Regions from separate parts of the Agrobacterium larrymoorei genome, predicted to be linked through region 3. Evidence: predicted binding sites of a transcription regulator. Region 3 holds the regulator's gene; each other region holds the start of a gene.
What was found. The regulator PhoB, encoded in region 3, activates phosphate uptake and scavenging genes when phosphate is short. The targets are predictions, from matches to a motif close to TGTCATNNANCTGTCAT.
Positions count from the first base shown of each region.

Region 1: CFBP5473_RS01980 (DUF2794 domain-containing protein) is a predicted target of PhoB. The motif match lies at 6,767-6,783, and genes of this name have one in related genera.
Region 2: phnC (phosphonate ABC transporter ATP-binding protein) is a predicted target of PhoB. The motif match lies at 6,251-6,267, and genes of this name have one in related genera.

Region 1 is NZ_CP039691.1:420,191-429,960, forward strand. Features, by position in the region: gene CFBP5473_RS01945 (DsbE family thiol:disulfide interchange protein) at 1-229, opposite strand, end outside; gene ccmD (heme exporter protein CcmD) at 226-402, opposite strand; gene CFBP5473_RS01955 (heme ABC transporter permease) at 407-1,168, opposite strand; gene ccmB (heme exporter protein CcmB) at 1,235-1,894, opposite strand; gene ccmA (heme ABC exporter ATP-binding protein CcmA) at 1,891-2,535, opposite strand; gene acnA (aconitate hydratase AcnA) at 2,810-5,503, shown strand; gene CFBP5473_RS01975 (DUF1223 domain-containing protein) at 5,734-6,513, shown strand; gene CFBP5473_RS01980 (DUF2794 domain-containing protein) at 6,807-7,199, shown strand; gene CFBP5473_RS01985 (Bax inhibitor-1/YccA family protein) at 7,278-8,015, opposite strand; gene CFBP5473_RS01990 (ABC transporter permease) at 8,282-9,770, opposite strand, start outside.
Region 2 is NZ_CP039691.1:178,782-188,551, forward strand. Features, by position in the region: gene phnF (phosphonate metabolism transcriptional regulator PhnF) at 33-776, opposite strand; gene phnG (phosphonate C-P lyase system protein PhnG) at 858-1,316, shown strand; gene phnH (phosphonate C-P lyase system protein PhnH) at 1,316-1,924, shown strand; gene CFBP5473_RS00875 (carbon-phosphorus lyase complex subunit) at 1,927-3,036, shown strand; gene CFBP5473_RS00880 (alpha-D-ribose 1-methylphosphonate 5-phosphate C-P-lyase PhnJ) at 3,186-4,103, shown strand; gene phnK (phosphonate C-P lyase system protein PhnK) at 4,100-4,876, shown strand; gene phnL (phosphonate C-P lyase system protein PhnL) at 4,902-5,609, shown strand; gene CFBP5473_RS00895 (transferase hexapeptide repeat family protein) at 5,606-6,223, shown strand; gene phnC (phosphonate ABC transporter ATP-binding protein) at 6,325-7,200, shown strand; gene phnD (phosphonate ABC transporter substrate-binding protein) at 7,287-8,192, shown strand; gene phnE (phosphonate ABC transporter, permease protein PhnE) at 8,265-9,239, shown strand; gene phnE (phosphonate ABC transporter, permease protein PhnE) at 9,239-9,770, shown strand, end outside.
Region 3 is NZ_CP039691.1:2,833,547-2,843,316, forward strand. Features, by position in the region: gene CFBP5473_RS13710 (GcrA family cell cycle regulator) at 434-970, shown strand; gene phoB (phosphate regulon transcriptional regulator PhoB) at 3,079-3,762, opposite strand; gene phoU (phosphate signaling complex protein PhoU) at 3,894-4,607, opposite strand; gene pstB (phosphate ABC transporter ATP-binding protein PstB) at 4,700-5,515, opposite strand; gene pstA (phosphate ABC transporter permease PstA) at 5,531-6,853, opposite strand; gene pstC (phosphate ABC transporter permease subunit PstC) at 6,850-8,334, opposite strand; gene CFBP5473_RS13740 (substrate-binding domain-containing protein) at 8,601-9,635, opposite strand.

The DNA of each region.
Region 1 (9,770 bases), 560 kb from region 3:
GGGGCGGAACATTAGCGCCTTCCAAAGGCGGCAACGCCAGAGAAGGCGCCTTGGTGCCGATCAATGCCGAGGGAATGGCGCTGACATCGAGGCCGTTGACGTCCTGCTCGTAAAGCATCTTGGCTGCAACGGCAGCGAAGCCTGCGAAAACCAGCAGGGGCAGAAGCGCCAGGACATAGCGTGATCGACCCCGCGATGCAGGGCGGGCGGAGGCATCCTTATCAGTCATGCGGATGGCGCCTCTGATTTTGCCGGTCTGGAGCGACGGCGGATGCCAGAGGCTTCCAGTTGCGCGATTTCTCTCATGCGGGCGCGCCCATCAAGCCAGACCCAGGCAATCAGTGCGGTGACGATGAGCCCGGTCATGGCGTAGGACATGCCGATGTAGAATGTGTGACTCATGGTGTCATGCCCCTCTTCCCGCAACGCGCGCGGCCAGACGGCGTTGCGCGGCGATGCGTCTGCGCAGGATCTCATTTCGCATGGCGGCCACATGCAGTGTGAAGAACAGAAGCGTGAAGCCAATCGCCATGGTCAGAAGCGGCCAGAGGAATTCCGGGTCGATTGCCGGGCCATCCATGCGCATGACGCTGGCGGGTTGATGCAGCGTGTTCCACCATTCCACCGAGAACTTGATGATCGGGATATTGACGAAACCGACGAGGATGAGCACGGCGCTGACGCGCGCTGCCTTGGATGGATCGTCCATCGCCTTATTGAAGGCGATGAGGCCGAGATACATCAGAAAAAGAATGAAAACGGAGGTGAGCCGCGCATCCCACACCCACCATGTTCCCCACATGGGTTTGCCCCAGAGCGAACCGGTGATGAGCGCAATCAGGGTGAAGGCGGCACCGATGGGGGCTGCCGCCTTGTGGCTGACATCGGCCAGTGGATGCCGCCAGACCAGCGTGCCGATGGCCGAAAGCGCCATGACGGTGTAGCACATCATCGAAAGCCATGCGGCTGGGACGTGCACATACATGATGCGCACGGTGTTGCCCTGCTGATAATCGCCTTCCGTCGTGAAAGACAGATAGAGACCTGCCAGCAGACAGAGCGCAGACAGCGCTGCCAGCCAGGGCAGAATGCGTGCGGTCAGTGCCAGAAACCGGGTGGGATTGGCGAGATCGCTGAATTTCTTGATTGCAAGGCTCGTATCGTTCATGGCGTCTTTCTGACCTGAAGCTTGGCCTTTCTACAATGAGGAAGGAGCCTCGGCAATTGATCCTTATCAATCCGTGGAACTGCGCAGCGCCAAAGCTGCGAAGAAGGGGCCAATTACCGATGAAAAGAGCGTGATCGCCGCAAGGATCATGAAGGGCGGCAGAAACGGCGCGGGATCCTGGACCGCAGCATAAGACGCGCTTACGCCGAAGATGAGAACGGGAATGGCGAGTGGCAGAACGAGGATCGAAACCAGCAATCCCCCGCGCGGCAAGGCAACCGCAACTGCCGCGCCCACTGCGCCGATGAATGTGAGGGCAGGGGTTCCGACAAGGAGCGTCAACATCACCGCGCCGATTGCCACCTCACCCATATTCATGAAGAGCCCGAGAAGAGGAGATGCGATGACCAGCGGCAGGCTTGTGGCGGCCCAGTGAGCCAGGCATTTGATGAAGACGGTCAGAACCAGCGGGTTTTCGTGCATCAGAATGAGGTCGAGCGAACCATCGTCCCGCTCGGCCTGAAACAGCCGGTCAAGACCCAGCAGCGCAGCAAGAAGCGCACCGATCCAGACAATGGCCGGTCCTATCCGCGACAGGAGATTGAGGTCTGGCCCAACGCCGAAAGGAATGACGGCAACGACCGTCATGAAGAACAGAACGCCGATGAGCGCACCTCCGCCTGCACGGATGGAGAGCTTCAGATCGCGCAAGAAAAGAGTCATCATTCCCAGATGCCCTCCACGCCTGCGAAGCCGGTCATGCGCAAAGCCTTCGCATTGTCCAGCCCGAGCGGCTGATGGGTTGCCGCGATGACCATGCCGCCTCGGCCGAGATGCTCTTTGACCAGCCCGGTGAACATCTGGTCTGCCTGCGCATCGAGTGCCGCCGTCGGTTCATCCAGTATCCAGATTGGTCGCCACGCGACAAGCAGCTTGGCCATTGCGAATCGCCGCTGCTGGCCAGCGGAAAGATAGCCGAAGGGCAGGTGCGTGATGCCGGAGAGCCCGACGACCTCGGCGGCTTCTTCGACCGAAAGCGCATGACCTGCATTGAAATTGCCCAGAAAACTCTTCCAGAAAGACAGGTTTTCGTTGACCGTGAGTTCCTGCTTCATGGCATTGCGGTGGCCGAGATAGTGGCTGGCCTCTGCGGGACGAGCGCCCTGTTCAACTCCTTTGCCGGCTATCTTTACGGTGCCGCGTTCAGCGGTCATGAGGCCTGCAATGACGCGCAAAAGGGTGGATTTTCCAGAGCCGTTCGGTCCAGTCAGAAGCAGTGCTTCTCCATTAGTTAACTGGAGGGAAACATTCATGAATATAAAATCCTCGCCCCGTCTGGCGCCAAGATTTTCTGCTATCAAATGCACTCTCTGGCCTCGTTTAAGATTTTAATCATCTCGATCGAAAAAAAATCGATTTAGGTCGTCTGTTGGTCTGGCACGTTTCGGGGAAATTATCTATATGGGTCTCAACCACGCCAGCGGTCGGCGTGATCATCATATAGCGCCGGACCTGCAGGTTGTGACAAGCAACCTCTCGTGCGGACAGCGGAAATGACCGTACCCGCATCCTGATGTGCATGATAGTGCATAGGTGTCCGCACGCGCGTGTTGGCTATCAGAGGAAGCGGGGTTTATAACCGTGGCTAAATCTCTCGACAGTTTCAATTGTCGTTCAGTTCTCACCGTCGATGGTAAGGACTATGTCTATTACAGCCTTCCGAAGGCGGAAGCGAACGGCCTGAAGGGCGTCGCCAACCTGCCGTACTCCATGAAGGTTCTCCTCGAAAACCTTCTGCGCAACGAAGATGGCCGTTCGGTAACGAAGTCGGACATCGAAGCCGTTGCTGCATGGCTGGAGAACAAGGGTCTCAAGGAAGCTGAAATCGCTTATCGCCCCGCACGCGTTCTGATGCAGGACTTCACCGGCGTTCCGGCAGTTGTCGACCTCGCCGCCATGCGCGACGGCATCAAGGCACTCGGTGGCGATCCTGAAAAGATCAACCCGCTCGTTCCCGTCGATCTCGTCATCGACCACTCGGTCATCGTCGACGAATTCGGCAATCCGAACGCATTTGCCCGCAACGTGGAGCTGGAATACCAGCGCAACGGTGAGCGCTACCGCTTCCTGAAGTGGGGCCAGCAGGCGTTCAAGAACTTCCGCGTCGTTCCTCCGGGCACCGGCATCTGTCACCAGGTGAACTTCGAATATCTCGGCCAGACCGTCTGGACGAAGGATGAGGATGGCGAGACAACCGCTTATCCGGATACATGCGTCGGCACCGACAGCCACACGACCATGATCAACGGCCTCGGCGTTCTGGGCTGGGGCGTTGGCGGTATCGAAGCCGAAGCTGCCATGCTCGGCCAGCCGGTCTCCATGCTTCTGCCGGAAGTCGTCGGCTTCAAGCTGACGGGCACGCTGAAGGAAGGCGTCACCGCGACCGACCTCGTTCTGACCGTCGTTCAGATGCTGCGCAAGAAGGGCGTCGTTTCCAAGTTCGTAGAGTTCTTCGGTCCCGGCCTCGACACGCTGCCTGTTGCAGACCGTGCAACCATCGGCAACATGGGCCCGGAATATGGCGCGACCTGCGGCTTCTTCCCGGTCGATGCAGCAACCGTCGGCTATCTCAACATGTCCGGTCGCACCAAGGACCGTATCGCACTGGTCGAAGCCTATTCCAAGGCTCAGGGCATGTGGCGTGACAATGACGGTTCGCAGCTCGTCTTCACCGACACGCTGGAACTGGATCTCGGCGACGTCGTACCGTCCATGGCTGGCCCGAAGCGTCCGGAAGGCCGCCTGCCGCTCGAAACCATCGCGCCCAACTTCGCGACGGCTCTCGAAAACGACTACAAGAAGCCGGGTCAGCTGAGCAACCGTTACGCGGTTGAAGGCGAAAGCTACGATCTGGGTCACGGCGATGTGGCAATTGCCGCCATCACCTCCTGCACCAACACTTCCAACCCATCGGTTCTGATCGCTGCCGGTCTTCTGGCCCGTAACGCGGTTGCCAAGGGCCTGAAGTCCAAGCCGTGGGTGAAGACCTCGCTTGCACCTGGATCTCAGGTCGTTGGTGAATATCTCGAGAAATCCGGTCTCCAGAAGGAACTCGACGCTCTCGGCTTCAACCTGGTCGGTTTCGGCTGCACGACCTGCATCGGTAACTCCGGCCCGCTGCCTGCGCCGATTTCCAAGACGATCAACGACAAGGGTCTGATCACGGCTGGCGTTCTTTCCGGCAACCGTAACTTCGAAGGCCGTATCTCTCCTGACGTTCAGGCGAACTACCTCGCTTCTCCGCCGCTGGTCGTTGCTTATGCTCTGGCCGGTACGGTTCAGGCCGACCTGACCAAGGAACCGCTCGGTGAAGACCGTGACGGCAACCCTGTCTACCTGAAGGACATCTGGCCTTCTTCTGCGGAAGTGCAGGAGTTCATCCAGAAATACGTGACCCGCGAACTGTTCGAAACCAAATATGCGGACGTGTTCAAGGGCGACGAAAACTGGCAGGCTGTTCAGGTTCCGGCGGGTCAGACCTACGCCTGGGACGATCAGTCCACTTACGTTCAGAACCCGCCTTACTTCGTTGGCATGGGCAAGAGCGGCTCCGGTCTCAAGGATATCAAGGGCGCGCGCGTCCTCGGTCTCTTCGGCGACAAGATCACCACCGACCACATTTCTCCGGCCGGTTCGATCAAGGCTGCTTCCCCGGCTGGTGAATATCTGACGGACAACGGCGTGGCCGTTGCGGACTTCAACCAGTACGGCACACGCCGTGGCAACCATGAAGTCATGATGCGCGGCACCTTCGCCAATATCCGCATCCGCAACCACATGCTTGGGCCGAACGGTAAGGAAGGTGGTTACACCATCCATTATCCATCTAAGGAAGAGATGTCGATTTACGACGCCGCCATGAAGTACAAGGAAGAGGGCGTTCCGCTCGTCATCTTTGCAGGCGTTGAATATGGCAACGGTTCTTCCCGTGACTGGGCGGCGAAGGGCACCAACCTGCTCGGCGTAAAGGCCGTCATCTCGCAGTCCTTCGAGCGTATTCACCGCTCGAACCTCGTCGGCATGGGTGTCGTTCCGTTCACGCTGCCTGAAGGCACGACCTGGGCCAGCCTTAACCTGAAGGGCGACGAAACCGTCACCATCGAAGGTCTCGAAGGCGATATCAAGCCGCGCGAAACCAAGATTGCCAAGATCACTTACGGCGACGGCACGGTGAAGGAAGTTCCGCTTCTTTGCCGCATCGATACGCTGGACGAAGTGACCTACATGAACAATGGCGGCATTCTCCAGACCGTTCTTCGCGATCTGGCTGCCTGATCATTCATTTGACGACAAAAAACGCCGGGAGCTATCCCGGCGTTTTTGCGTGCGGTGGTTTAGCCTGAGACGCGCACAGCTCAGCTATTGCAGCGTGATCTAATGTGATCACCCTCACCCCATCGTGACTTTCTCTTGAACAAGCTTCGGGGCTATTTTCCGCCTTGCGTCCCGACATAGATTGATTGCATCAATGGTCTGGATTGGCATCCAGACAAGGGTTCTCGTAAATGCCGCAGAAATTTCGGCCGCCGATATCAGGGCTTTTCAGAAACAGACCTCGGACGGTCGGTCTTTCGCTATGCGTGCTTGGCGTGCTGTTCGGGCATTCCGCTTACGCGCAGGAAAAACTGAAAGGCGTTGTCGAACTCTTCACATCGCAAGGCTGTGCATCGTGCCCGCCTGCTGATGCCACATTGCGCAAGCTCATTCAGAACGGCGATGTCGTTGGCTTGTCCTACCATGTCGATTACTGGAATTATCTAGGTTGGGCGGATTCGCTCGCCTCCAAAGAAAATACCGAGCGGCAATATGGTTACGCCAAAGCGCTCGGTCGCAACAATGTCTATACGCCGCAGGCGGTGGTGAACGGGCGCGACCATGTGAAGGGTGCGGACCTCCAGTCGATCTACAAGCGCCTTGATGACTTCAAACAGGCGGGCGAGGGGCTCAACGTTCCCGTGGACACCAAGCGCGTCGGCGATGAAATCGAAATCGATATCGGTGCCGGACAAGGCAAGGCCGATGTCGTGGTGGCCTATTTCACGCGCGAGCAGGTGGTCGACGTCCAGAAGGGCGAAAATCAGGGTAAGAAGATTTCCTACTGGCACAGCGTCTACGACGTTCAGACCGTCAGCATGTGGGATGGCACTGCGATGACCGTCAAACTTCCTGCCAGTGTGATGAGCAAGGCGAAATCGGGCGGATGCGCAGTTCTTCTGCAGACTACGGATGCATCGGGCAACCCTTCGGCCATCGTCGGCGCGAATGTTCTGATGCAAGCTGAGTGAGTGAAGTTCCCTGCGAAAGCTGGGGGAGATCCGGTCCGGGCATTGGGGGCTGGGGGTAAAGGGTCAATGCACCGGACCGGGTCATCTTGGTGCCTAGGCATCAATTGACAATAGCAATATTCCATCGAATTCGGGCCATGATTTGTCCGAAATACGGCATTTGCACCTTTCTGACCTGCCTAAATTATTACCGCCATTCTGGTTTTTTCGGCGCGATATGCGGGCTTGCAATTTCAGCCGGGCAGGGACAGACTGTCTTGCAAACGTCATAAGCAGTTGAGCGAGGTTGCCTGATGACCGATCAGCCGGATTTGCACCGTGCACATTCTTCACCACGGGAAGGCTCAACAGTCGTCGATCTCCGGGAATATAAACAGAGCAAGGACCCACTGCCGGTCACGTTTCACCGGCGGGAGCTGGATGCCATTTTGCGCATCTATGGGCGCATGGTGGGCGAGGGTGAATGGCGCGATTATGCCATCGACCATATGAAGGACAAGGCAGTCTTTTCCGTATTCAAGCGCTCCGGCGAAATGCCGCTTTTCAGGATCGAGAAGAATCCCAAGCTGGCCGCCAAGCAGGGCGCTTACTGCGTAATCAACACGGATGGCCGCATTCTGAAGCGCGGCCACGAATTGCCGCAGGTGCTGCGGGTTTTCGACAAGGTGCTGAAGCTGGTCGATTGACCCAGTCGAGAGTGTAGCGATGTAGGGATACAAAAAAGGCGGCCATTGGCCGCCTTTCGCATGTGATGTTCCAGACTATTAGTCGTCCCGGTTTCCGAGGAACTGAAGAAGGAACATGAACAGGTTGATGAAGTCGAGGTAAAGGGTCAGGGCGCCCATGATGGCCTTGCGGCCGGCAACCACGACGTCGTCACCATCGAAGTACATTTCCTTGATCTTCTGGGTGTCGTAGGCCGTCAGGCCTGCGAAGATCAGAACACCGATTGCGGAGATCGCAAAGCCCATTGCAGAAGACTGCAGGAAGATGTTGACGATCGACGCGATGATCAGGCCGAAGAGACCCATGATCAGGAACGAACCCATGCCCGACAGGTCCTTCTTCGTCGTGTAGCCGTAAAGCGACAGCGCGCCGAAGGAAGCAGCGGTGATGAAGAACGTCTGAACGATGCTCTGGCCGGTGAAGACCAGGAAGATGGACGACAGCGAGATACCCATCAGGGCGGCGTAGCCCCAGAAGGTCGCCTGCGCTGCGGGAACGCTCATCTTCTGAATGCGGAAGCTAAGGAAGAATACCAGTGCCAGCGGGGCGAACATGACGACCCAACGCAGCGGGGACGCATAGAGAAGCTGTGCGAATGCTGGATTGGAAACCGCCAGAGTATATGTGCCGAACGAAGCCACACCGGTAATGACCAGTGCAAGCGCCATGAGGTTATAAACCCTCAGCATGTAGGAGCGAAGACCTTCATCGATCATCGCACCAGATTGTACACGGCCCTGGGCCATGCGGTTCTGGTAGTTGTTGAAGTCAGCCATTGTTTCCTCTTTTGAGCTCCGAAATACCTACGGTGTCGGGATATGACCGTCTCGCGGAGTATATCCCAGGCGCCGCTGCGGAGCTACAGCAAGCCTATCGAAGAATATGAGACGATCCCATCGCAGTTACAAGACCTTCAAACGGCGAAAAAACACCGTATGCGCGAAAAGCGATAACGTTTTTGGGATCATTACCAAGATTTAATCGCAAAAGTTAAGTGGCGCACAACTTTTCCGGTCGTAGCGCCTTTGGCCTCTTGCGCAGGTTATTCTCCGGCCTGTCGAAGAACCGGGGCGGCCTTCTGGCCGAGAATGCGCCATGTGCCGATGAGACCGATGCCGACCGTCATTACCAGTGCAACGACAAGTGTACCGATTGCGACGTCCGGCAGGAAGCTGGACGGCAGTTTCATGATACGGGCAATCACGAACCATGCCGAGACGCCTCCGGCAAAAAGAGCGAAGACAGCGGTGGCGAGCCCCAGCATCATATATTCATAGGAGAAGGCGCGGATCAGCATGGAGCGCGTTCCACCAAGCGTCTTGAGAATGACGGCGTCGTGGGTGCGCGCGCGGTTTCCGGCGGCGAGCGCTCCCGCCAGCACGAGAACGGAGGCGACAAGCGCGACTGCCGCTGCGGCTCGGATGGCCGTTGCAAGCTGACCGACAAGCCGGTCCACGACATCGAGCGCGTCTTTTACGCGAACGCTGGTAATCGTCGGATAGGCGTTGGTAACGCTTCTAAGGATTTCGCCTTCCTGTGCGGGCGTGGCGGAGGGGTCTGCAAGGGTCGCGAGCCAGGCATGCGGTGCGCCGCGGAAGGTGTTGGGGGAGAAGACCATGACGAAGTTTATGGAAAGCGATTGCCACTGAACGTCGCGCAGATTGGCAATTTTGGCCGTTATGCTGCGGCCAAGAACGTTGACGGTAACGGTGTCGCCGATCTTGAGCCCAAGCTCGCCCGCCTCCTCGGCAGCGAAAGAAACGAGCGGTTCACCGGTGTAATCCTTGTCCCACCAGCTTCCTTGGGTCAGCTTGGCATTGTCTGGCAGGTCCTGCGCATAGGTGATGCCGCGATCTCCGCGCAAGACCCACCGACCTGACGAGGGAACGTCCATCTTGCTGACATCCTGACCGTTCAACGCCAGAATTCTTCCGCGCAGCATGGGCACTTCCGTCAACGTGCCTTCCGGTGCCTCGCGTTTGACGAGGTCTCGAAAGCCATCGCGCTCGTTACCCTGAATATCGACAAAGAAGAAGTTGGGCGCCCGCTCCGGCAGGGTGGCCGTCAACTCCCGGCGAAGATTGCCATCGATGAGCGTCAGTGTGACAAGCAGGGTAAGGCCAAGGCCCAGCGAAAGAACGACGGAGGGCGTTAGCGCGCCGGGCCGATGGATATTGCCGATGGCAAGGCGCACGGCTGCGGAATGAACGCGGGGACTGCGTTTGGCAATCGCCTTGATGCCCCATGCAACAAGGCGCAGAACGACGAATGCAAAAGCGATTGCCGCAAGGAAAACCGAGGCGATGAAGCGATCTTCCGCGGAGAAAATTGCCAATCCTGCGAGAGCGGCAAGCAGGGCCGCGGTTGCGGCAAGATAAGGCCAGGATGGCAGCTTGTTTTCCTCAAAGCCCTGCTCGCGAAAGAGAGCGGTCGCCGGAACTTCACGCGCCTGCCCGAGTGGCAGAATTGCGAAAGCAAGCGTGGTGAGGAGACCGAAGATCGCCGCCAGTGAAAGCGCGGAAGGATAGAAG
Region 2 (9,770 bases), 310 kb from region 3:
GAATTGGAACGAGCCTGCAAGCCGGATTCGGATTACAGATCGTTTTCGATTGTGAACTGAACGACGTCAGCCGGAAAACGGCTGATGCCATATTGAATGGGCACGCCGTCCATATCGAGGTTGAGCGCATCGGAAACGAGCAGAATGGCACCCGGAGAAAGCTCGAGATCGGCTAGATCGTCAGCTTCGGCGTGTTTTGCAGACACGACGGTCGATGCGCGCACGTAATCGGACACGCCAGCCCTCTTCAATGCTTCGGTAATCGATCCGGTCTTTTCGTAATTCTCCGCAACACCATCGAAGCGCCCTGCCGGAAACCATGAGGTCGATCTCGAAACCGGCTTCTGATCGACCTTGCGAAGCACTTCCAGACGAATGAGTGGTGCACCGGGATCGACCCGCAGCTTCTCCGCAAGTGACGTCGTCGCGCCTTCCACCGAGTGAGAAAGAAGCAGGCCCGCCATGTCTCTCGCCTGATCTCCGAGCCCTTGCGTGAAGCGAGTTCGCTTCGAGATCGGGAAATTGAGCCGTTCTTTCCTCGTGATTATCGTACCGCGCCCTTGCAGCGCCTGCACGATCCCTTCGCCAGCCAGCGCCGCGATGGCGCTTCGGACCGTGTGCCTGTTCACGCCGAAGCGTTCCGCAAGCACCATTTCCGGCGGCAGCATGCCTGTGGCGTCATATTCACCGGCGGAAATTGCGGCTCTGATGCGGTCGGCAATCTGGCGCCAAAGCGCGACGCCGTTCTTCTTTCTCATATTGCTCGTCAGGTTCATGTCACACGCTTGTCATTCTTCAGGCTTACATCTATCCTATCTTGTATGGTTGTCTATATCAATAGACATTTAAGGACAAACATGATGGATCCGACCGAAATACATGAGGCACGAAGACGGGCTGCCGGGCTTCTGGCACGCGCAACGGTGGATGAGCTTCTGGCATTCTGGAACGCGCTCAAAACCAAGCCGCAGGTTGAAAAAGTCAGAGGTCCGGAAACGGGTTTGGTGATGGTGCGTGGAAAGATCGGCGGAGGTGGTTCGCCCTTCAATCTTGGTGAGGCCACGGTGACGCGCGCCACCGTCAAGCTCGGGTCCGGCACAATCGGCCACGCACATGCGCTGGGAACCAGTCGCAAGCAGGCCTGGTACGCAGCGATTGCCGATGCGCTGTGGCAGGAAGAGGCGACACGTCCGCTTATCGAAAGCCGGGTTCTTTCGGTTGTCGCGCAGCGCCTCGCTGAAAAGAAGTCGCAGCGCATCAGGGAAACGGCAGCGACCCGCGTCGATTTCTTCACCATGGTCAGAGGAGACGACTGATGACCGCACGAGCAAATATCGTGACTGGCGGCTTCTCCGACCCCGTCTTCGATTCGCAGCACGTTTTTCGGGCTCTCATGGACGGAATGGCGCGCCCGGGAAGTAAACAATCGTTCGAACTGCCCATCCGCCCGCCCTCTCCGCTCAATATTGCGGCTGGTGGAATTCTTCTCACGCTTTGCGATCACGATACGCCGGTGTGGTTGAGCTCGCTGGCTGCCAAATCTTTGGTTCCGAGCTGGTTGAGCTTTCATACGGGGGCGGTTCTAGCGCAGGAAAAATCTGAGGCGCGTTTCGCCGTCATCGAAATTGGTAGCGCGCTTTCCTCTTTCGATCTCTTTGCTCAAGGCACGCAGGAATATCCCGACCGATCGGCAACGCTTCTCATCGAAGTTCCGGATATGGAGAATGGTCCTGCGATGCGCCTTACCGGCCCGGGCATCCAGACCTCCATGACCATTTCCCCCGGCGGCCTGCCCGATCTTTTCGAGCGCCTGTGGAATGAGAACCGCGCAGCCTTTCCGCGCGGCGTGGATGTCATCCTGACCTGCGGCAATCACTTCCTCTGCCTGCCGCGCTCCACCCGCATTACCCTGATGGAGGCCTGAGGATGTATGTTGCCGTAAAAGGCGGAGAAACCGCCATCGCCAATGCCCACCGCCTTTTGGCGGATCGCCGCCGCGGAGACCGCAGCTTACCCGCGATGACGATCACCCAGATTGTCGAGCAACTGGGGCTGGCAGTCGACCGTGTAATGGCGGAAGCTTCCCTCTATGATAGATCGCTAGCCGCACTTGCAGTCAAGCAGTCGCGTGGCGACATGATCGAGGCGATCTTCCTGCTGCGTGCCTATCGCACTACCCTTCCCCGTTTCGGCTATTCCAACCCTGTCGATACCGGCGCGATGCTGGTGGAGCGGCGCATTTCCGCGACCTACAAGGATTTGCCGGGCGGTCAGTTGCTTGGGCCCACTTTCGATTACACGCATCGCCTGCTCGATCCATCCCTTCTCGAAGATGAGGCGGTGGATGCACCAGCCTTCCGCGATGCGGAGGCCGAAAATATCATGCGCGTTTCGGACATTCTTAGCGAAGAAGGCCTGATCGAAAGCGATGGAGACATGGCGACGGATCATATTCCCGGAGACCTAACGCGGGAGCCTATGGAGTTTCCCATGCCGCGGGATCTGCGTCTGCAATCGCTGGCGCGGGGTGACGAAGGTTTCCTGCTGGCGCTGGCCTATTCCACCCAGCGCGGCTATGGGCGGAACCATCCTTTCGTCGGAGAAATCCGCATCGGTGACATCGAGGTGGAGCTGGATGTGCCGGAACTCGGATTTTCCGTTTCGATCGGCGATATTCAGGTGACGGAATGCCAAATGGTGAACCAGTTCAAAGGCTCGGCAAAGGCACCACCACAATTTACGCGGGGCTACGGTCTGGTTTTTGGACAAAGTGAGCGGAAGGCCATGGCCATGTCGCTGGTGGAAAGGGCGCTTCGGGCAGATGAATTCGGAGAAGACCGGACGGCACCGGCGCAGGACGAAGAATTCGTTATCTCACATGCGGATAATGTCCAGGCGACAGGGTTCGTAGAACATCTGAAGCTTCCGCATTACGTGGATTTTCAGGCCGAACTTGGCCTGGTCCGCAAGATGCGCGCTGATTTCGAAGCAGCGCAAAAATCATCTGAAGAATGGTTGAGCGATGCGGCAGAGTAAAGACTTAGCCTCAGCCGTGTTCGTTGAACCAATAGGCGCAAAATACGCTCGATGCTGCAAATACAGTGAAGAACAGCGTGATGAGAATTCCGATCTCCATGACCTTTTACTCCTGACATCCGTTGTGACTTACGGAAGGACAACGCACGATGCTTGAAGAAGTTTCATTTGAAGACGAACTGACGGATGAAGGCCTGGCGAGTTATAACTTCGCTTATCTGGACGAGCAGACGAAGCGGATGATCCGCCGCGCGATCCTGAAGGCCATTGCCATTCCCGGCTATCAGGTGCCTTTTGCCTCTCGCGAAATGCCCATGCCCTATGGATGGGGAACCGGCGGCGTGCAGGTGACAGCCGCGATCCTCGGCCCCGATGACGTGCTCAAAGTCATCGATCAGGGTGCTGACGACACCACGAATGCCGTTTCCATCCGCGCCTTCTTCCAGAAGGTCGCGCAGGTTGCGGTGACGACGCACACCAAGGACGCTACCATCATCCAGACTCGCCACCGGATTCCCGAGGAAACGCTGACGGAAGGTCAGGTTCTGGTCTATCAGGTGCCGATCCCTGAACCTCTGCGCTTTCTGGAGCCGCGCGAAACCGAAACCCGCGTGATGCACGCGCTGGAAGAATACGGCCTCATGCATGTTCGGCTTTATGAGGATATCGCCCATAACGGACGCATCTCGCGCACCTATGCATATCCGGTGAAAGTCGCGGATCGCTATGTGATGGATCCTTCGCCAACACCCAAATTCGACAATCCGAAAATGCACATGTCGGAGGCCTTGCAGCTCTTCGGTGCCGGTCGCGAAAAGCGCATCTATGCCGTTCCGCCCTTCACCGAAGTCGTCAGCCTCGACTTTGACGACCATCCCTTCGAAATCCAGACCTTCGACAAGCCCTGCGCGCTGTGCGGAGCCGATAATGTCTATCTGGACGAGGTGGTGCTGGACGACAAGGGCGGGCGAATGTTCGTCTGCTCCGATACCGATCATTGCGAAGATCGTCAGGCCCATGGTCATCGTGGCCATCTTCTGGCCGATGCGAAGGAGGCCGCAGAATGAGTGACGCACCGCTTCTGAAAGTTCGTGACGTTTCGAAATATTACGGCGACCGCGCCGGTTGCCGCAATGTTTCCTTCGAACTCTGGCCGGGCGAAGTTCTCGCCATCGTCGGAGAATCCGGTTCCGGCAAAACCACGCTGCTGAACTGCATCTCAACGCGCTTGATGCCGACGACCGGCAGTGTCGAGTATCGCATGCGCGATGGTTCGACACGCGATCTGTACCATATGAGCGAGGCCGAGCGCCGCCTTTTGATGCGCACGGACTGGGGCTTCGTCCACCAGAACCCGGCAGATGGCCTGCGCATGACCGTTTCGGCAGGCGCCAATGTTGGCGAAAGGCTGATGGCAATCGGCAACCGTCATTACGGCAATATTCGCGGTTGCGCCAGCGAATGGCTGGAGCGCGTTGAAATCGGGACGGACCGGATCGACGATCAGCCGCGTGCTTTTTCCGGCGGCATGCGTCAGCGTCTTCAGATTGCCCGCAATCTGGTCACCTCACCCCGGCTCGTCTTCATGGATGAGCCGACCGGTGGTCTCGATGTTTCGGTTCAGGCCCGTCTGCTCGATCTCGTTCGCGGTCTCGTCAACGATCTCGGTCTCTCCGTCATTGTGGTCACCCATGATCTTGCCGTGGCACGGCTGCTTTCCCACCGCATGATGGTGATGAAGGGCGGCAATGTCATCGAGCATGGTTTGACCGACCGCGTGCTGGATGATCCGCGCGAGCCTTACACCCAGCTTCTCGTCTCCTCGATCTTGCAGGTTTAGCTGCGCGTATAAGAAAGAGATATTGATGCCCACTCCTCTCATCGTTTCCGAAGTGTTCAAAAGCTTCACCATGCATCTGCGCGATGGCATCGAACTGCCTGTGGTGCGGAACGTGAATTTTTCCGTTGCAGCCGGTGAATGCGTCGTGCTTGGCGGCCCGTCGGGTATCGGCAAAAGCTCGATCCTCAAAATGCTTTACGGCAACTACGCCATCGATAGCGGCCAGATTCTGATCAGGCATGACGGGCAGATGGTCGATATCGGCAGCGCTGCCCCGCGCACCGTTCTCGAGGTCCGCCATCGCACCATCGGTTATGTCAGCCAGTTTCTGCGCACCGTGCCGCGCGTTGCGGCGGTGGATGTGGTGGCAGAGCCGCTTCTAGCGCGTAAAGTGCCGCTGGAAGAGGCGCGGGATCGGGCTGGATATCTTCTGGCAAAACTCAATCTGCCGCGCGAATTATGGTCGCTTCCGCCCGCCACCTTCTCAGGCGGTGAACAGCAGCGCGTCAATATTGCGCGAGGCTTCATCACCGATCACGCCATCCTGCTTCTGGACGAGCCGACGGCCTCGCTGGATGCTGCCAACCGCAAGGTGGTGGTGGAAATGATCCGGCAAAAGAAGCAGGAAGGAACGGCCCTTCTTGGCATTTTCCATGATGAGGAAGTTCGTGAAGCCGTTGCAGATCGCATTCTCGACGTCTCGCAATTTTCACCGCGAAAGGCAGCAGCATGAGCGTTAAAGTGGGTCTTGAGCCAGTCATTCATGAGACTGCCCGCGTGGTCCGATCCAGCATCGGTCGCTACACCGAAATTTCCGAGCGCTGCCGCATCGAAGAAACCGAGATGGGCGATTATTCCTACATCATGCAGGATGGTTCCATCTGGTGCGCAACCATCGGCAAGTTCGTCAACATCGCCGCCTCTGTGCGCATCAACGCCACGAACCACCCGACTTGGCGCGCGACGCTTCACCATTTCACCTACCGCGCCAATAACTATTGGGACGATGCGGAAGACGAAACCGAGTTCTTCGAAGCCCGCCGCGCAAAGCGGGTCGTCATCGGACATGACGTCTGGATCGGTCACGGAGCAACCATCCTTCCCGGCGTAACGGTTGGAAACGGCGCCGTGATTGGGGCGGGAGCGGTCGTTTCCAAGGATGTCGCGCCTTACACTATTGTCGGCGGCGTGCCGGCAAAGCTCATCAAGCGCCGCTTTCCCCAAGAAGTGGGCGAGCGGATGGACCGACTGGCCTGGTGGGATTGGGACCACGCAACATTGCGTTTAGCGCTCGATGATTTCCGCGCCATTGAGGCAGAAGCGTTTCTGGAGAAGTATGGCGGATAAAGCGTCGTGTGAGCGGTGTAATATTTTATTCATCAAACTGACATTAGCACTTCACGTATTGCTGATACGCCGAACCCATAAGAATACACTGGGTTTTGGCTATGAGTTTCCACCTGAAACAGGTTACGCGCCGCTTCGGCAATCACACCGCCGTCGATAGCGTAACCCTCGACATTCCGCAGGGCCAGATGGTCGGCGTCATTGGGCGGTCAGGTGCTGGTAAATCCACACTGCTTCGCATGATCAACCGGCTGGTCGATCCAACGTCGGGCTCAATCCACTTCAATGACACGGAAGTATCGTCGCTCAAGGGTTCGGCTCTGCGCCACTGGCAGCGCGACTGCGCGATGATTTTCCAGCAGTTCAATCTCGTACCGCGCCTCGATGTTCTGACGAATGTCATGCTGGGCCGCCTCAATCACCGCTCCACTGTCCTTAGCCTGCTAAGCATCTTCACCACCGAAGAGCGCCTGATGGCCATCTCTGCGCTTGAGCGCCTCGGTATAGAGCACGTTGCGATGCAGGCTGCAGGTACGCTTTCCGGCGGGCAACAGCAGCGCGTTGCGATTGCGCGTGCGCTGATGCAGGCACCGCGCATGCTTCTGGCGGACGAACCGATTGCCTCGCTCGATCCGCTGAATGCCAAGATCGTGATGGATGCGCTGCGCGACATCAATGAGCGCGAAGGCATCACGGTCATGACCAATCTTCACACGCTCGATACGGCGCGCAATTACTGCGAACGCATCATCGGCATGGCTGCCGGTCGCGTCGTGTTCGATGGCACGCCTTCCGAGCTTAATGCCCGCGCCGTGAAGGAAATCTACGGTACCGATTCTCAAGGTGGTGGCATCGATGAAAGCATGACGTCGACCAGCATCACCATCGAAGGCGCACGCCTGCCGGAGCGCGCACAAAACCAATCTGCCGGTCCAGAAGCCTCGGCTCCCCAGCCGCTCACAATGGCTGGGCTTTAAAGACCGCACAGCATCGACCCGCCCGCGTCAGGGGCTCATTTCAGCCATTCTAAACTCCGGCATGCCGGAAAACAGGAGAGAAATCCATGTTGAAGAAAGTTCTTCTTTCAGCGGTTGCGCTTGGCGTGCTGGCTGGTTCCGCTCTTGCACAGGACGTCAAGGTTCTGCGCATCGGTCTCGACGGTTCGGAAAACGCATCCGACCAGCTGCGCAACGCGCAGTGCGTTGCCGATGGCCTGAAGGCAGCAACGGGCGTTTCCGAAGTCCAGATTTTCCCATCGCCGGACTATAATGGCGTTATTCAGGGTCTGCTCGGCGGCACCATCGATATCGCGAGAATGGGCGCCTCTTCCTATGCAAAGATCGCTTTGCAAGATCCTAAGGCCGTCGATCCAATCCTGACTGAAGTCGGCGCTGATGGCTCCAGCGGTTATTACACACTAATGGTTGCCCGCAAGGATTCTGGAATCAAGACGCTTGCAGACGCGAAGGGCAAGAAGCTCGGCTTCGCAGATCCAGACTCCACGTCGGGTTACCTCGTGCCAAACGTTGCATTGCCCAAGGAAACCGGCGCACCGGTGAAAGAATACTTCTCTGAAACTGGTTTCGGCGGCGGCCATGAGAACCTGGTTCTCGCAGTTCTCGACAAGAAGTTCGACGTTGGCACGACCTTTGGTTCTGGCGTCGGAAAGTGGGAGGAAGGTTACACCAGTGGTGCACTTCACCAGATGGTCGCCAAGGGCAATCTCGACATGGACGATATCGTTCAAGTTTGGAAATCCCCGCTTATTCCAAATGGCCCGACCATGGTTGCCAACAAAGTTGGGGACGCCATGAAGCAGAAGATCGAAGACTTCTTCCTCGCGCTACCGAAGAAAGACCTCGCCTGCTTCCAAGGCTTTACGCAGGGCCAGAATAAAGAGTTCATCAAGGTTGATCCTTCCTTCTACCAGACGATCGTAGACGCCCGTAAATCCATCATCGGCGGCTGATCATCGGCATAGACGAGAAACGGCGGCGTCATGAAGACGCCGCCGTTTTTGCAAGGAAGAAGGAAGCAGGACATGGCCCTATCGGCATCTCAGCACGGCAGTTTGAGCGAAGCGTCTCAAAAGGTCATGCAGCATTACCAGCAGCAACTGGTTACACGCCGTATCTATACGGGCATCGCCATAGTCGTTTTCCTTGCGGTCCTGTTCGCGTCCCTGGACTTTGCCAATAGCGCCAATTCCGGTAAATTCTTCGAGCGGCTTCCCTACTTCTTCGACTTCATGAAGACCTTCGTGCCAGACAGCCCGCTGGAAATCTTCCGCGCCATGTTCGACCTGCCATCGCCTTTTGCCGATGGTTCGCTGAAATACAACTACACGGCAGACCGGGTCTATCTGACGGATAATTTCTACATTCCGAACTTCTTCTACCAACTCGTCATCACGCTGAATATCGCGCTTGTCTCAACGCTCATCGGCACGGCCTTCGCCTTCGTTCTATGCTTCTTTGCATCCACCAATCTTGTCGGCGCCGGTATCGTCCGTTTCGTCGTGCGACGCGTGATGGAGTTGATGCGGGCATTTCCCGAGATCGTCGTCGCGGGTCTTCTAACCGCCATTCTTTCGCTGGGGCCCATCGCAGCCATTGTCGCGATCACCATCCACACCGTCGGGGCTTTGGGAAAACTGTTCTTCGAAGTGGTGGAGAATGCCGACATGAAACCCGACGAGGGCTTGCGCGCATCGGGAGCGAACTGGATCGAGCGTGTGCGCTTCGCAATCGTGCCGCAAGTTCTGCCGAATTTCGTGTCCTACGCACTGCTTCGTGCCGAAATCAATGTGCGGGCATCCACAATCATCGGGGCAGTCGGTGGCGGCGGTATCGGTGAGGTCTTCCGCCTCTCCATCGGTCGCGATCACGCTGCCAAGACCTATGCCATCATCATCCTGCTGTTGGTCACCATTATCGCCGTCGACCAGTTTTCCGCCTGGGCGCGCCGGAAGCTGATTGGGCAGCAATCCTTCGAATTCGGTAGAGGAGCCGCGTGATGTCTTCCAGTTACGTGATCAACGGTGCCGACCGCGAACGCCTGCTTTCGCAATATCCTCACGTTTTCCAGCGCAGCTTTTTGCAGCGTTATGGTCTGCTGATCGCGCTTGGCGCGGTGTTTTCCTATCTTGTCATCTGCTTTTTCGCCTTCAATGTCGGCCCCGCCTTCATGCAGGGGCGCTGGGACCGCGCCTCCAGCTACATTCAGGACTGGTACTCATGGCGCGCGCAGCCGCGCCTGCGGTTCGACAATGGCAAAGTCACGCCGCAATGGACGAGCCGAGGCCAATATCCGGCGCACGCGAAGATCGACTGGCTCCAGCCACTTCCGGATGGTGGTTACAGCGTGATCTATGGCGATCTCACCAATCGGATCGATATCACGCCGACACGGGCGGATGTCTATGTCGATGGAAAATCCTATCCTGTCACGATCACCCCGGATGCCGTGACCGCACCCGCAGGCGTGCCACCTCAAATTCGTCAGGATGGCAGCAAGGTTATCGTCGAGTACGGTTTTGCCGGTCAGG
Region 3 (9,770 bases):
CCTTACGTCAGGTCGGTCAAGACCTCTGTCAATAGGGCTAAGGGGTTATCCCTGCCCTGAAAATCAAAAATGCCGCCTCGCGGCGGCCTGCATGTTCTCTTCACTGCAAGCGCACTATTGTCACTTCGCCGTCGGATGTCAACAAATCTCGGCACTTGAGCGCTTTCTCAAGCCTTAGTAGAGGCTGGGCGCCGAGCCACCAACTGTTGCCTTTCTGACTCACAGACCAAGCAAGTTGGGGAAAACCGAGAAATCGATTCCAGATGATTCCTGCGACTCTTGTCACGGAGTCAACCGGCGATTAGGTTAATCGTCAATTACTAGACTGCAATGCGGCGGAACTAGTCACCTACAATCTGGCAGATGCTCTGCGCGTGGTTTGCTCCACGGCATTGGAGACGGATTCTGCCTGAGCGACGAGCGGAGAAGCGGTATGAACTGGACGGATGAACGGGTTGAAAAGCTCAAGAAGCTATGGGCCGAAGGCCTGAGCGCAAGCCAGATCGCAGCACAGCTGGGCGGCGTCAGCCGCAACGCCGTCATCGGCAAGGTGCACCGGCTGAACCTGCCGGGCCGCGCCAAGGCTGGCGGCACGGTTGCAACCTCCCGTCCTGCGGTAAAGCGCCCGGCCTCCGCGCCACAACGCCCGGCCAATTTCGCCGCCGCCCGCCCGGCAGCAAACCGCCCGGTTCCAGTGCGCACCTCCGGTGCCGTCGCCTTCAAGGAAGACATGGACATCGACGCGGTCGAGACGCTCGAATATGCGCGCCCTTCCTCCAACGTCGTCATCCCGATCTCCCGCCGCCTGACGCTGACGGAACTGACCGAACGCACCTGCAAGTGGCCGGTCGGCGACCCGCTGAAGGACGACTTCCACTTCTGCGGCTGCGAAGCTTCCGAGTCTTCGCCCTACTGCAAGTTCCACGCCAAGATGGCGTATCAGCCCGTCAGCGAACGCCGCAAGGCCTGATGGATTTGGCGACATTTTGAGTTTTGGAGAGCGGGCTTCGGTCCGCTTTTTGTTGTGTGGGTGGTGGATTTTGTTTTCGTGGTGAGAGGATATCTGGGTGGTAAAAGGTCTGGGTTCTATTATCAGACCCGGCGTCCTATTTTTGCTATGGACGCGATAAAATGAAACCCCTCACTTGCAATTTCTAACACTTAGCTGGCGCTAAGGTGTTGAAATTGCTTTCTCTCCCACCCCTTCGGCGGGCTCAGGATGCTGGGGGAGAGATAACCTGCCGCACCCTTGCGGCGTTTTCTTTTTGATGGCGTTGAAACGGTGCCGCCTTTTCCTCTCCCCTTGTGGGAGAGGATAGAAAACCTCGATCTTCGCAAGGCGAAATCTTAGGTTTTCTTGGTGAGGGGTTCTCCCTCGCAAACAAAATGTCAAAAATCCCGGCCAGCTTCATGCCAAGCTTCGCCGTTCACGCGGCAGCATCTGCCCGTGGCTTGATCTTCTCATTCTCTCCATCGCCTTGTTCGGGCCATGGCATTTCGGACGGGGCGCAGAAAGCTGCCTCGTTGGGTAGTTTAGTATGTGGCACCTCTCAGCGCCCCGTTCGGCTCTTTCGGCAGAGCCGCAATCCTCTTGCCACGGCTGGCATAACCCGGATGGCAAGGGTTAAAAACCTTGCCGGAGAACCGGTCGGACTTGATCAAGGCCCAACCCTTCCCATCCGGGTGCGATGATGGTTGCCCGCCATCGCCCTGCCAGTTCAGCCACACCTGCCTTCGAGGATGCGGGCGCCGAACATCTCGTACAGCCCGCAGTCCCGATCCGTTCTCCGCAAGGCTCCCACTCGCCAGCACGTTTCGAGTGCTGGCCAGATGGTTGCCTTACGATCCGTCCGTTCACCTTTTCGGGGTGAACGCGGCAGATGCAGCGTCTTCCTGTGTACCGCCTGACTTTCGCTTCTATCTTCATGATCGCGTTCGACCATGAGACGATGAGCTGTCGGTACGCCCGGCGGCGAAATCCTGACGGATGGATCGAAACCCGACAGCCGTTGTTCGCACCGCCGCTTGTCGATCCGGCCAGGTCGGGCATCGGGAGAACTGCGCCAGCCGGTCCGAAACCGACGCCATGTCCTCCTCCCGTTGCCGCCGGGGGGATTGCTGCTCGACCCTGGGAATGGAGAGGCCGCGTAACCTCCTCACCCCCAGCACCGACCCCGCCTCGCCGCAACGCCTTGCGGTGTATCCGCGGCGGGATGAGGGGGAGTGTACGGGTGGTTTTGGGGGTGGGGAAAAATGTTGGGGGGATTTTTTTTTTGAAAAATTCTTTATGCTGGGATTTGTCCCATTACGGGGCGGGTCACTATTGGGCGTGCTGATGCGGCCGTAATTCGGCAACAAGGCTAAGGCACCCACTGCCGTCATCCTCGGGCTTGGCCAGCTGCTGTCCGGTTTAAACTGGGCGGCTAGTTTGGAACGAGAACAGCTGCCCCACCCGTCACCCCGCACTTGATGCGGGGTCCAGCAGACGCGCGTCTGCGCGTCGAAAAAGTCTTTCAGACCAAAGACTTGGTCTGGCTGGATCCCGGATCAAGTCCGGGATGACGGAAGTGGGGCTGCACTTTCGCCACCCCGCAGCAAACGCGGTCAAAGCGTGTCCCAACCGGATTTCAAGGATGGAACTGCAATGCATTCAAAGCCTTGCCGCGCATCCGCACATCCGCACATCCGCACATTTAAACCGGACAGCGGTGGGCTTGACCCGAGGATGACGCGGGTGGGGTGTGCGTTGGTGGGCAGAGGTTACCCCTCACCAAGAAAACCTAGGACTTCGCTTTGCGAAGTCGAGGTTTTCTATCCTCTCCCACAGGGGGAGAGGAAAAGACCGCACCGTTTCTACCCCATCTTCGCGTTTACGATCCAGTAAAAGCGGCGCCGCGGGTTACCTCTCCCCCTGAGCTTGTCGAAGGGGTGGGAGAGGAAGAAAAATCATGATCTTAGCTTTAGCTAAGTCATAGATTTTTCAGGTGAGGGGTTGTGCTTCGACCGCGAACTCGCAAAAGGCAAGTGGTCACGTCCGAGGATGGCGATGGCGGTTGGAATGAGTGCCAAAGACCGCAATCACGCTTCCATCGAATATCCAGCGCCGCGCACCGTGCGGATGACGTCCTGCATGCTGGAGAAGTTGAGGGCTTTGCGGAGGCGGCCGACGTGGACGTCTACGGTGCGTTCGTCGACGTAGATATCGTGGCCCCAGACGCCGTCCAGCAGTTGCGAGCGGGAGAAAACGCGGCCCGGCGAGGTCATGAGGAATTCCAAGAGGCGGAATTCGGTTGGGCCGAGGCGGACTTCGCGGCTTTTGCGGTGGACGCGGTGGGTTTCGCGGTCCAGTTCGATATCGCCGCATTTGAGCACTGAAGACAGCACTTCCGGCTTGGCGCGGCGCAGCATGGCTTTGACGCGAGCCATGAGTTCCGGTGTGGAGAAGGGCTTGACCACATAATCATCCGCGCCGGTGGCCAGTCCGCGAACGCGTTCGCTTTCTTCGCCGCGGGCGGTCAGCATGATGATCGGCAGGCGCTCGGTTTCGGGGCGCATGCGCAGACGGCGGCAAAGCTCGATGCCGGAGACGCCGGGCAGCATCCAGTCGAGGATCAGCAAATCCGGCGTGCGTTCCTGAAGGCGAATTTCCGCCTCATCGCCGCGCGGGATCGTATCGACGTCATAACCTTCGGATTCCAGATTGTAGCGAAGAAGAACGCTAAGGGCCTCTTCATCTTCGACAACTGCAATTTTAGGCACCATTGGCTTCAAACTCCGCCAGTCTTCTCTGGAGCGTCAGTCCCCCCGGACCCATGATGACGCTCCAGCGTGTTGATCCAAGCATCGAGCCTTTCGAAGACCTTCCCGATCTTTCCAAGCCGATGCTGCAAAACTTATTCCGTGACAGCGCCGAGCGTGTTGGAGCTATCGTCCTTCGGGCGCTCGCCTTCCGGCTGGCTGCCGGTCGTCATGTAGTAGATCGTTTCGGCGATGTTGGTGGCGTGATCGCCGACGCGCTCGATGTTCTTGGCGCAGAACAGAAGATGCGTGCAGGTGGTGATGTTGCGCGGATCTTCCATCATGTAGGTCAGGAGCTCGCGGAAGAGCGAGGTGTACATGGCGTCGATTTCCTCATCGCGCTCGCGGATGGCCTGAGCCTTTTCCGCAGAACGGGTGGAGTAGACATCCAGCACTTCTTTCAGCTGCACGAGCGCGAGTTCGGAGAGATGCTCTAGGCCACGGGCGAGCTTGCGCGGAACGCCGGTTCCGGCAACCGCGATCACGCGCTTGGCAGTGTTCTTGCCGAGATCGCCGACGCGCTCCAGATCGGCTGCGATACGCAGCGAACCGATGATTTCGCGAAGGTCGGCAGCCATGGGCTGGCGCTTTGCGATGGTGACGATGGCCTTATCGCCGATTTCACGCTCGGCATGATCGAGGATCGTGTCGTCGGAGATGACTTTCTGGGCAAGAGCCGCATCGGAATTGACCAGCGCACGCACGGCATCGGCGCACATCTGTTCGGCCAGACCGCCCATTTCAGCGATACGGCGGGTGAGGAACTTCAGCTCTTCATCATAGGCTGACATGATATGGGAATTTGTCATGTTCGAATTCTCCGGTTTCGAAACGCCTTGCCGCAAGCCCACCTTCTGGGCTCGAGCGGCTGGCGCGGTGTGATGACGTCACTCGTGGCTGATCAGCCGAAGCGACCCATGATGTAATCCTGGGTGCGCTGGTCATCCGGGTTGGTGAACATCTTGTCCGTATCGTTCTCTTCCACCAGGTGGCCGAGGTGGAACATGGCCGTGCGCTGCGAAACGCGGGCGGCCTGCTGCATGGAGTGCGTGACGATGACGATGGTATAGTTGGCGCGAAGCTCGTGAATGAGCTCTTCCACCTTGGCCGTCGCAATCGGGTCGAGTGCCGAGCAGGGCTCGTCCATGAGGATGACTTCCGGCGAAACGGCAACGGCGCGTGCGATGCACAGACGCTGCTGCTGACCGCCGGAGAGACCCGTGCCGGATTCGTGCAGGCGATCCTTGGCTTCGTTCCAGAGACCAGCCTTCTGCAGGCTCTGCTCCACGATCTGGTCCATATCCGCCTTGTTGCGGGCGAGACCGTGGATCCGCGGGCCGTAGGCGATGTTTTCGTAGATGGACTTCGGGAACGGGTTCGGCTTCTGGAACACCATGCCGACGCGGGCGCGAAGTTCCACGACGTCGATGGACGGATCGTAGATATCGTCCTGATCCAGCGTGATCTTGCCGGTGACGCGGCAGCCATCGATGGTGTCGTTCATGCGGTTGAGCGTCCGCAGGAAGGTGGACTTGCCGCAACCAGAAGGGCCGATGAGAGCCGTTACCGTGTTTTCGCGAACATTGAGGTTCACATCGTAAAGGGCACGCTTTTCGCCGTAATAGACGGAAACGTCCTTGCCGATCATCTTGTACGAAACTTCATTCATTTTCTTGTCCAGCGCCTTTTCAACTGCTGCTTCCGACAACATGTTCATAGTTCGGTTCTCCCTCTACCAACGACGCTCGAAGCGGCGGCGCAACAGGATTGCTCCAACATTCATGACGAGGAGGAACAGAAGCAGGATGATGATAGCGCCAGATGTCCTTTCGACAAAGGCGCGTTCCGCTTCGTTCGCCCACATGTAAATCTGCACCGGCAGCGCCGTGGACGGGTCCATGGGCGTCGTCGGATAGTTTGCGACGAATGCGACCATGCCGATGAGGAGCAGCGGTGCGGTTTCGCCGAGGGCGTGCGCGAGGCCAATGATGGTGCCGGTCAAGATACCGGGCATGGCGAGCGGCAGCACGTGATGGAAGATGGTCTGCATCTTGGATGCACCGAGACCGAGAGCCGCAGCACGGATGGATGGCGGCACGGCCTTCAGGGCAGCGCGGGTGGCGATGATGATGGTCGGCAACGTCATCAGGGTCAGCACCAGGCCGCCGACCAGCGAGGCCGAGCGCGGGAAGCCCATGAAGTTGATGAAGACCGACAGGCCGAGCAGACCGTAAACGATGGAAGGTACGGCGGCCAGGTTGTTGATGTTGACTTCGATGAGGTCCGTCAGGCGGTTCTTCGGCGCGAATTCTTCCAGATAGATGGAGGCTGCGACGCCGATGGGCAGCGAGAGCACCAGAACGATCAGCATCATGTAGAAGGAGCCGATGAGGGCAACGCCGACACCTGCGGCTTCTGGACGGCTGGATGCGCCGTTGAAGAAGATGCCGGTGTTGAACTGTTTGCCCAGCTGGCCTTTTTCCACGAGCTGGTTCATCCAGCCGACCTGCTGGTCGGAGATGCGGCGGTTCTGCTGGTCCACCGTCATGTCGATCTGGCCCTTGAAGGCGCTGTCGACATCACCTGAGGCCAGAAGCGATACGGTGCGCGTGGTGCCGATGACGCTTGGGTCGGAGGTAACGATGTCACGCAGCTGGGTGCGCACGCCATCCGAAATCAGCGCGTTGACGGCGCGAAGACCGGTGCGGTCATCCAGCGAAACGCCAAGCACCTTTGCCAGCGAGTTGCGGGCGACGACCGGATAATTGGCGGTCATCAGCTTGGAGGGGTTCTGTGCGCGCACATTGTCCGGATCGATGATCTGCTGCGAGAACTCGACCGGGATGGTGATCATCGTCTGCTGGAAGGCGGTATAGCCTTTGCCGACAACCGACCAGAGCAGAAGGAAGAGAAACAGCAGGCCAAACGAGATGGCGGCAAGACCATAGGCGCGGAAGCGACGTTCTGCAGCGTAGCGGCGCTTGATGCCGATATCGCGACGGACCTTCTTCGTTGCGGCTGGGGCAAGGCTGCCCGGAGTAACGACCTCGGTCATTCGTACTGCTCCCGGTATTTGCGCACGATGTAGAGCGCGTAGATATTGAGGCAAAGCGTGATGGCAAAGAGGGTGATGCCAAGCGCGAAGGCAACGAGCGTCTGCGGCGAGGTGAACTCAAGGTCGCCCGTCAGCTGGCTGACGATCTTGACCGTTACCGTCGTCATCGGCTCGAACGGATCGAGCTGTAGGCGGGCGGCGACACCGGCGGCGAGAACCACGATCATGGTTTCACCGATGGCGCGCGAGGCGGTCATCAGGATGGCGCCGACGATGCCTGGCAGAGCGGCGGGAAGGATGACCTTCTTGACCGTTTCCGAACGAGTGGCACCGAGACCGAGCGAACCATCGCGAAGAGCGCGGGGAACGGCGGTGATGATGTCATCCGACAGCGAGGAGACGTATGGGATCAGCATGATGCCCATGACGAAGCCTGCGGTGATGACGCTCTGTGCCTGGATGAAGTTGGAGTAATCGCCCGTCGTCAGGCCGTTGATCTGGGCGGAAATGTCACGCAGGAACGGGCCGACCGTGGTGAGCGCGAAGAAGCCGTAAACGATGGTCGGGATACCGGCGAGAACTTCGAGCAGCGGCTTTGCGATGGAGCGGAAGCGCGGCGTGGCATACTCCGCCATGTAGATGGCCGAGAACAGACCGACCGGAACAGCAACCAGCATGGCGACGAAGCCGATATAGAGCGTGCCGGCGAGAAGCGGGATGAGGCCGAACTGACCGGAGCTATCGGTGGAGCCAGCCGCGGCGAAACGCGGGTCCCATACGGTTCCGAAGAAGAACTCGTGCGCTGGCACCATGTTGAAGAACTGGATCGCTTCCGTCAGCATGGACAGCACGATGCCGATGGTGGTCAGGATCGCGATGGAAGAGGCGACGAGCAGCGCGCCGAGAATGACCTTCTCCACCGTGTTACGGGCACGGAAGCGCGGAGCGATGCCGCGCAGCGCATAGAAGGCACCGCCGAGGGCTGCTAGAAGAACGACGGCGACCATGGCGAGGCGGCTGGTTGCCGTCAGCGTGTTCAGCGTTTCCGCTGCTTCGACCATATAGGGCTCTGGATCACCGGCGATGGCGACGCCCTTGGAGGCCAGAAGCGCGCGTGTCGTGGCCGGATCGGCCTTGACCTGCGCATATTCTTCCGAAGACAGGCGGTCGAGACCGCGCGCAATGGAACCGACCATGCCGTATGTCAGGCTCTGCTGCGCTTCCGGCTGCGCCTTGATCTCCTCGGGGAAACCGGCACGAACCGAAGACGTAATGATCATGGGGCTGATGACGAGCCACAGCGCCAGAATGAGCGCCGAGGGAATGATCGCCCAGACGAGGACGTACGAGCCGTGATAACCGGCGCGGGAATGCATGCTGGAGGGACGACCGCCCGCAAGCGCCACGGCGCGGCGTGTGCCGAGCACGTAGCTGGCGATGCCAATCAGCGCCAGTATAGCCAAAAGAAGGGATGTGTTCATGGAGACTTTCCTCGGCGCACCTAAAGGTACGATGCGGTATCAGATACTTTGCAAAGATGCGGACCGCTTCAGGCTGTGAAAGCCATCAGCACCGTCTTTCTATTCAGCGCACGCATTCCGGGTTGATACATCATATTTATCGGCGGCTTGGTCTTACGATAAATAGGAACTGTCAACCCTCGGTCCGCACCACCCTGCCCGCAATCGCACATTGCCAACAGGAAGGATGGTAAGCGCAGCAATTATGCTGCGCTTACCGGATATCATTACATGGTGGTGCCGGCTTCGAACTTGGCGCGGATTTCCTTGCGCTCAGCTTCTGGAGCAGCAACCAGGCCGTAGTTAGCCAGCGGAGAGTCAGGGCCGATCATTTCGTCGGACGTGAAGAACTCAACATATTCCTTCAGGCCAGGGATCACGCCGAGGTGAGCCTTCTTGACGTAGAAGAACAGCGGGCGAGAAACAGGGTACTTGCCGGAAGCAACGGTTTCCGTGGAAGGAACGACGCCGCTGACGGTTGCAACCTTCAGCTTGTCCTTGTTGTTTTCGTAGAAAGCGAGGCCGAATACGCCAACGCCGGTCTTGTTTGCAGCGATACGAGCAAGCGTTTCGGTGTAGTCGCCGTCGATGTCGACAGCAGCGCCGTCCTTGCGAACTGCGATGCACTTTGCAGCAGCCTGCTTGGCATCTGGAACCAGACCCTTGATCGCGTCGGTTGCCTTGGCTTCCTTGCAGCCGTCAGCCATGATCTTCTCTTCGAAGACTTCGCGCGTGCCGTGCTTGGAGCCAGGGATGTAGGCAGCGATTGCTACGTCCGGCAGTTCCTTGTTGATTTCGGACCACTTCTTGTAAGGGTTGGCAACGAGCTTGCCATCCTTGACGACTTCAGCGGCGAGACCGAGATACAGATCCTTAGGCTCGAGCTTCACGTCCTTGTTGGACGAGTCCATGGCGAAAACGATACCGTCATAGCCGATCTTGACTTCCTGAACGTCTGCAACGCCAGCGGACTTGCAAGCTGCAAGCTCATCAGCCTTGATTGGGCGCGAAGCGTTCGCGATGTCGATGGTGCCTTCACCAACGCCGGAGCAGAATGCCTTCAGACCACCGCCCGTGCCGCCGGACTCAACAACAGGAGCCTTGAAGTTCGGGAATGCTTCAGCGAAGCTTTCAGCAACGATCTTTGCGTAAGGCAGAACCGTGGAGGAACCGGCAACCTGGATCTGGTCGCGAGCAGAAGCGGCACCTGCGAAGGCAACGGAAGCCACCAGAGCTGCTGCGGACAATTTAACGATATTCATGTGACTCTCCCGTCGTGGGGCCCTTAAGGGCATTTGTGAACTCTGCCGGCAAGAGACTTACCCCTTAAGTCCTTTTCTGGACTGCCCCGGCGGCCTCTTCATAACCAGTCTTGCCACACCCTTTTATGTCACTTC